Regions from separate parts of the Pseudoalteromonas sp. SR43-5 genome, predicted to be linked through region 1. Evidence: predicted binding sites of a transcription regulator. Region 1 holds the regulator's gene; the other holds the start of a gene.
The links. Region 1 encodes sigma-54, which starts transcription at its own class of promoters, with help from an activator protein. Its sites were predicted from a motif close to GTTGGCACGNNNNTNGNNT; they were not measured.
Positions count from the first base shown of each region.

Region 2: the regulator sigma-54 is predicted to act here: its motif matches at 1,909-1,927, upstream of fliS (flagellar export chaperone FliS).

Region 1 is NZ_JACJEA010000001.1:111,569-115,766, reverse strand. Features, by position in the region: gene rapZ (RNase adapter RapZ) at 2-847, opposite strand; gene ptsN (PTS IIA-like nitrogen regulatory protein PtsN) at 866-1,318, opposite strand; gene hpf (ribosome hibernation promoting factor) at 1,323-1,610, opposite strand; gene H5090_RS00560 (RNA polymerase factor sigma-54) at 1,637-3,136, opposite strand; gene lptB (LPS export ABC transporter ATP-binding protein) at 3,206-3,931, opposite strand; gene lptA (lipopolysaccharide transport periplasmic protein LptA) at 3,928-4,198, opposite strand, start outside.
Region 2 is NZ_JACJEA010000011.1:96,285-100,482, reverse strand. Features, by position in the region: gene fliD (flagellar filament capping protein FliD) at 1-1,048, shown strand, start outside; gene H5090_RS08635 (hypothetical protein) at 1,145-1,459, opposite strand; gene fliS (flagellar export chaperone FliS) at 1,468-1,869, opposite strand; gene H5090_RS08625 (6-hydroxymethylpterin diphosphokinase MptE-like protein) at 2,113-4,119, shown strand.

The DNA.
Region 1 (4,198 bases):
ATTATTTTTCTTGTTCGCGATGGCGAATTTTTACATTGGGATGTGTCATTGCAAAACTTTCACCGATAGTTTGCGCTAAATACACAGAGCGATGTTGCCCACCTGTACACCCAATAGCAATGGTTAAATAACTGCGGTTATTTCGTTCTAAATGCGGTAACCACGTTTGTACAAATGTTTGAATTTGCCATGTGAATTTTTGCACTATGCTGTGATTAGCTAAATAGTCTTTAACCGGTTGATCTAACCCATTTAAAGGCTTCAACTCTGGTTCCCAGTGTGGATTTGGTAAAAAGCGTGCATCAAATACGTAGTCTGCTTCTTTTGGTATACCGTGTTTAAAACCAAATGATTCAAATGTGACAATCAGTTGCTTATCTTTTTTACCTAAAATCTTTTCACGAATAGATTCAGCGAGTTGATGAACACTTAAATCAGTCGTATCTATCATAAAGTCGGCGCGAGTGGTTAATACATCAAGTAATTCTTTTTCTTTTTTGATGGCTAAATCAAGAGGCAACGAGTCTATTGATAGTGGGTGTAATCTGCGTGTTTCAGAAAAGCGTTTGATCAATGTCTGATCGTCACTATCTAAATAAAATAACGTAGGGTTTGCAAAGCCTGGTAAGTATTCAAGAATATCGTTAAATTCATCTTGTTCTTTAGGTATGTTGCGCACATCTATGCTAACAGCAATTTTATCGTAGCTATCAGACACACTGCGAACTAATGAAGGTAGTAGGTTTACTGGAATATTATCTACGCAATAATAACCTAAATCTTCTACAACGCGCAAAGCAACCGACTTTCCAGAACCAGAACGGCCGCTTATGATAATTAACTCCATTTAACACCCTTTATAAAACTATGATTGATCGACAATAACTTGGTAAAGCTCAGTATCAGATTTTGCACTGCGTAACTGTTTACAAAAATCTTTGTTGTTTAGTTTATCAGCAATGGTTGCTAGAGTCTTTAAGTGCTGCTGGTTATCGCCATCTGGTACGATGAGTGCGACAAAAATATCAACAGGGCGATTATCGATTGCATCAAAGTTTATTGGAGTTTCGCTAACGAGCACTAAAGCCAAAGGCTCTTCTGCACCGCTCATTCTTCCATGAGGAATAGCAATGCCACGTCCTATACCTGTACTACCTAATTTCTCTCTGCTCATTAAAGCATTAAGAATATCTTGTTGCGGTAAATACGGAAGTTTGTCGTGAGCAAGTTCGCTAATGAACTCTAAAATTCTTTTTTTGCTATTAAAAAGGACCGCAGCTTTGCTGCAGTCCTGGCATATAAGTGAACTTAATTTCATCATATTAGTGTCGAGCAAGCTTCTCTTTGTGTTTGATTACTTGGCGATCGAGCTTGTCGATCAACGAGTCAATAGCGGCATACATATCTTGATGTTCTGTAGAGGCAAATAGCTCAGCACCGCTTACGTGTATTGTGGCTTCTGCTTTTTGATTTAATTTTTCTACATCGAGAATGACATGAACATTATTAATATGATCAGAGTGTCTTTCAAGCTTCGCAAATTTAGTATTAATATAGTCTCTTAGTGAATCGGTTAATTCTACGTGACGACCAGTTAAGTTTAGTTGCATAAGCATTACCCTCTTAGTTTAGCGTCTTAAATCAGACTTTTACGCTGATTTGACGGTGGAATAGCAAGAGATTCGCGGTATTTTGCGATTGTACGTCTCGCTACTTTAATTCCTTGCTCAGCCAATATATCCGCTATTTTGCTATCACTCAATGGTTTTGCTGAGTTTTCTGCTGCGATTAATTTTCGGATAAGCGCACGTATTGCTGTAGATGAACATTCACCACCGTTTTCAGTACTTACATGGCTTGAGAAAAAATATTTAAGCTCAAATATACCACGGGGTGTATGCATGTACTTTTGAGTAGTTACGCGAGAAATTGTCGATTCGTGCATTTCTACCATTTCAGCAACATCATTTAAAACCATTGGTTTCATGGCTTCAGGGCCATGTTCAAAAAAGCCTTGTTGTTGCTTAACAATACAATTAGTAACTTTTAATAGCGTGTCGTTTCTACTTTCTAAGCTTTTAATAAACCATTTAGCTTCTTGTAAATGTGAGCGAATAAACTGGCTGTCGCCACTTGATTTTACAGTGCGAGACATTGCTGCGTATTGGCTATTAACACGAATTTTAGGCATGCTATCTGGGTTTAATTCGACAACCCAGCGGCCTTTAATTTTTTTAACTGACACATCAGGAATAACATACTCAGATTCTTCCCTTACAATAGTATCTGCAGGTTTTGGGTTGAGAGTATGTATTAGTGTCATTACTTCTTTAAGCTCTTCTTCTTTGAGCTTAGTTTTTTTCATTAATGTACGATAGTCGCGAGCTGCTAATAGATCAATATGCTCGGTTAAAATCATTTTCGTTTCATTAATATAAGGTGTTTCTTTATCAAATTGATTAAGCTGAATACACAAACACTCTTGTAAACTACGTGCAGCAATACCAACAGGATCAAACAGTTGGATGCGTTTTAATACCGCTTCAATTTCATCAAGTTCGACTTCGTTATCATCTTCGTTTTCTTGATTAAAGCTTTCTAAAATCTCTTCGCAGCTTAGTGTTAAAATACCTGAATCATCGACAGCTTCTACAATAGCAATAGCAATAGCTTCGTCTGTAGGGCTAAATGGCGTTAGTTGTAATTGCCACATTAAATACTCATGGAGCGTTTCAGTAGAGGCGCCTTGGTATATTGATTCGTCTTCAGGCATTGGACCTGATGAGGCTGCAGGAGCGGCACTCATGTACTCATCCCAACTGACATCCATAGCCATGTCGTCACTTAGCGTGTCTTTTGCAAGTGCTTCACCAGTATCTTGTTCGTATTCGCTCGGAGCATCATCAGCAGATGCGCTAACAGTTATGTCATCGGTATCAGCTTTTTGCTCGTTTTTACCAGCAGCGTCTTCGGAATAGTCTGCCTCTTCAACCTCTAATAGTGGATTACTGTCGAGAGCTTCTTGTATTTCTTGCTGGAGATCCAATGTACTGAGTTGCAACAAACGAATAGCTTGTTGCAACTGTGGAGTCATTGTAAGTTGCTGGCCCATGCGCAGCTGTAGTGATTGCCTCATGTATCTCTAACAATCCTTTTATGTTGTTATAATTAATACTAGCAGATGCTTAAAGACATGGCGTAAATGTTACAGCCTAAATTGCTCGCCTAAGTAAACATCGCGTACTGTTTTATCATTTAATACGTGTTCTGGAGTACCTGATGCAATCAGCTCCCCATGAGAAACAATGTAGGCTTTTTCACAAACATCAAGGGTCTCTCTTACGTTATGGTCGGTAATTAATACACCAATCCCACGATTTTTAAGATGTTCTATTATTTTCTTTATATCTAATACCGAAATAGGGTCAACACCGGCAAACGGTTCATCCAGTAATATAAATTTAGGATCTGCTGCCAGCGCTCGTGCTATTTCTACACGACGACGTTCTCCCCCCGATAATGCCATACCTTGGCTATCACGAATGTGTTGTATGCTAAATTCATCTAATAAGTTATTGAGCGTGTCTTCTCTGGCTTGTTTATTTAGTTCTTTGCGCGTTTCTAAAATGGCCATTAAGTTTTGATAAACAGTCAGCTTTCTAAAAATCGATGACTCTTGTGGTAAGTAGCCTATGCCTAATCTAGCACGACTATGCATAGGTAAAAGAGTAATATCGTTATCATCAATAGATATTTTACCTTTGTCGCTAGGAACAAGCCCTACAATCATATAAAAAGTCGTTGTTTTACCAGCACCGTTAGGGCCAAGTAAGCCAACTATACTGCCAGCTTGTACTTCAAGGCCGACGTTTTTTACAACTTCACGACCTTTATAGCTTTTTGCTAATAGTTCTGCTTTTAATGTGCTCATGGTTGACCTTTATCGCCTTTTTTACTTTTTTTAGTTTCGATCGGTACTAAAATTGTGTGAACGCGGTCAGTTGAGTTTTCATCTTTTTCGGCACTGATGAGCTGCTGCTCTATGTCGTAGGTAATACTTTTAGCATTTATTTTTTGTCCGGCTTGCGAAACTTGTGCATTACCAACAAGCGTTAAAAAACGCTTAGATACATCATAACGTACTTCGTCAGCACTGGCGCTCATAGTCGTGCCGTCTGATTGCTTTTCTTCAAAGTGC
Region 2 (4,198 bases), on a different contig from region 1:
TGCAAATAGTTTCTCTACTGTTTTATCGGCTACAAACACGTTAGAAGATTTACGAGACCAAATTAATAACGGCCCTTTTACTGGCAGTGATAGTAATGACTCTGTTGTGGCAACTATAGTCACGAGTGATACCGGTCAGCATTTAGTGCTCACTAGTAAAGAAACCGGCGAAGACAACGCAATTACAATTACCGTACAAGACGATGACGGTAATAATACTGATACAGGCGGGTTATCTCGATTAGCTTATGATGTATCAGACGCAGACCCTGCTAACCACACAACTAATTTAACACAAGTTAACGCTGCTCAAAATGCACAAATAACAATTGATGGTACGTTGACGGTATCAAGCAACACTAATGAATTTAGTAACGTGATTGATGGCGTGGATATAACAGCTAAAAAACCGCACGATACCGACGACGACATAAGCGACATATCAATTACCGAAAATAATAATAATATTAAAACAGGTTTAAATAGTTTTATCAGTAGCTACAATGAGTTGTTAGAGCTTAGTAATAACTTGGGTGCATCGAGTGCGGATGGCGCAGGTGTTATGGCTGGTGACTCACTACTTCGTGGTGTTATGTCAAAGCTTCGAAGTGAAATAACGGAATCAGTTGATTTAGGCGATGGTAATTCGTTATCACTTTCGCAATTAGGTGTCGAAACAGACCGCTACGGTGTTTTAACGCTAAATACAGAAACACTCGATGAGCAAATAGATGCAGATGTAAATTTAGTGCAGCAGTTTTTTGTTGGTGATGACGATGATGGTTTTGCGCAGTCTTTTGATGAGCTAATGAGCTTTTATACAGATTCTGACGGCATTATTCAAAACCGAATAGACAGTAAAACAAATCAGCTAGACGATTTAGATGATGATCGCTTGGATCTTGCCAGTAAAATGGAGTCGCTATCTTCTCGATTATATGCTCAATATAATGCGATGGATTTATTAGTGGCGAGCCTTAATAACACCAGCAGTTATGTTCAAGCTCAATTAGAGAATATGCCAGGCGTAGTAAGAGATAACTCTTAGTAGATAAATGTAATATTAAATTAATAGCTAAATTAAGAAAGCATAAAAAAACCGTTATTTAAAACGGTTTTTTTGTGTTTTCTATTTGAGTAGATTTTAGCGACTTGCTTTATAAGCTTTAATCGCCTTACCTGATTTTTTATGTTTAATAATAGCTTTAGATGACTCGTTTTTTGCACTATTCGCTTTTACTAAAATGGTATTTATACGAAGCTGAATTAATTCTAATTGCTCTGCACTTGGGCCGTCGCTGCTTTCGCACCATTGCTTTAGTTCAACATTTAAAGTGTCTAAAAGAGGCTGAGCTTCATCTGCATTATCATCATTTACTAACACTTCAATATTACTAAGCAACGTTTGTATGAGCTCAGAGTAGTTGGTTAGTGGCTCTGAAGATGTTGGCGAGTCCATAATTTAAATTAAACCGCAGGGCTGCGTTGATCTAGTGGAATGTTATCCCAGCCTTCTTTAATTTCTTTAACAATACTTGATACTTCCACAATTGCTTCAATATCGTTGTTTATGTTCGCTTGCGTTAAACGGCGTTGGCAGTAGTCGTACAGTGCCAATAAATTGTTAGAAATACTAGGGTCTTGTTCTACTTCTAAATTAAGTGCGTCTTGCAGTGCACCAAATAATAAAACACAGGCCGAAATATTTTCACCTTTTTTTTGTATTTCTTTGCGCTCAATAAACCCTTTAGTTGCTGCTAAGCGACCGATGATATTACTGAATATAAGGTTTATTTGTTCGTAAGGGGCCATTTCGGCAATGCTGCTAGCACGAACTTGACCGTATTTTTTTAATGATACGTGAGCCATGAAGATAATCCTAAATAAAATATACTTGTGAAGATAACCAAGCAAATTGAGTGCCACTAATCTTATATGTATCGGCTATTAAACTATATTCTTTAGTTTATATTAGTTAAAGTTTAAAAAAATAAAAAAGTTATTTCCATGTCAATGTAACTCAGCTTGTAACGTTGGCCTATAAAATGCTTAATATTCTGGCTTTTCATATCGCATAGCTGGCGTGTAATACATACTAAAGGAGAGGTTGTTGTGGATACTACTAATTTAGAGCTCCAAAAAATGATTCTTAAAGCGACATTGATATCCAATTTAGAACTATTAAAAGAAAAAATGCCAAATGTTTATAATACTTTTAAGAATTTTGAGGTGGAAAATTTAGGCGTTGCTTTAGATGAATTCGGGCAAGTGAATTTAATTAATAATAATGAATTTACTTATAGAGAGCCACCAAGTGAATTAGCTGTAAAGCAAGTTGAGTTGTTTTTACAAGAACCTGCATATCATCATTACGGTATCGCACATGAATCAGATGAACATAATCATTTTAAACATTCTACTGTACTTAAGAAGATTTATAATAACCGGGTAGAAGCTGTAGGGAGTGAGTTACCGAAACCTACCAATGAGGAACGTTTAGATTTCATTTGCTTCTTTGGAGCTGGATTAGGGTATCAAATAGAAGAGTTAATTCGGAAAAAAAAGTTATTAAATGTTTTTTTATTTGAACCAAATAATGCTGTTTTTTATGCAATGTTACATTGTGTTGAACTTAGGCCTCTATTTGAACATTGTACTAATCAAGGCGGGACTTTTTCATTATGTATTGGTGGTAACGAGTATAATGCTGTAAATGAAATATCCACGCTGTTAAATAAGCAGGGTCATTTTAACTTAAGTTTAATGTATTTCTTCAAGCATTACGATAGCCCTTTAATGGATAAGGTAGCTGAAAAAATAAAAGAAGTTGCTCATAGGTGGCATAGTGGGTGGGGTTTTTTTGAAGATGAGATTATTGGTATTTCTCACACCATATCTAATCTGAAGTTGCAATTCCCAGTTTTAAAGAAAGCAAATACGTTTAAGAATTGTATAAAAGAGGCGCCGGTATTTATTGTTGCTAATGGACCGTCACTTGACTTAGCAATTGATTTTTTAAAAGCCAATAAAGAGGATATTATAATCATTTCGTGTGGTACCGCTTTAAAGGCGCTGCTAGTTAATGATATCAAGCCTGATATGCATATTGAGATGGAGCGAGTTGCTATATTAGACGAATTTGTAAGGGTTGTTGAGAGAACGGATGAAGTAAATATTAAGTTAAATGATTTAAATATCATTGCATTAAATACTGTATATCATGGAATATTATCTCGCTTTAAGGCTGCTTTTCTTTTAAATAAAGTTAACGATGCTGGAGGATGTTTAATTAAAGGGTTAGATAAAGAGTCAAAATACTCAAGGCCTTTTTATACAAACCCTACAGTGACAAATGCCGCAGTGGCCGTCGCTGTAGAGTTAGGTTTTGAGTTATTGTACTTTATTGGAATGGATTTTGGTTTTGTTTCTGAAAAGTACCATCACTCAAAGCATAGTATTTTTTTCGATAAAGACTTCAAACATAAAGAACGTTTTGATGGTTTAATGAAAAATGAAAGATATGTCAAAGGGAATTTTAGGGACAGGGTCGGAACAACAAATACTTTCGATTCATCTAAATCTAATGTTGAATTACTGTTACAAGAACAAACACATGTAAAAGCATTTAATACTTCAGATGGCGCCTTTATTCAAAATACGGAAGCAAAAGACATAACAGATGTTAAAATAAGCAAAAAATTAATAGATAAAAATAGCAAAGTAAAAGAGCTTCTCTGCAATGCTTCATCTTCAAAGGGTCTAGCGGTGAGTGATGTATTGTTACAAATAAACGATGTCCAATTAAAAACAAAGCATACTTTAGAGCAACTTCTCAGCTTTACTTCTATTTACTTTGATACTAGGGAGAATCTTTCGTCCGCATTTTTAGCTCAAAATAAAATGCTTTTAGAAATACAGAATAAAGACGAAATGACTTTCTGGCTCGTACAAGGCTCATTTAAATATTTCCAAGCTTACATAATGTCTAACATATATTATTATAGCAACCAAGGCAAACGCACTGAATTTATGAATACCTCTATTGATATTTTTCATCAACATATTGTGGATATTTATCTTGAGTTGATTGAAAGTTATGATAAACCAGCTAAATATTAAGACAAGAGATATAGCGGCAATTTAAAGTTTAGTGGAACACTTAAATTAACTTTAATCATAAATTCATACGATTGATTTT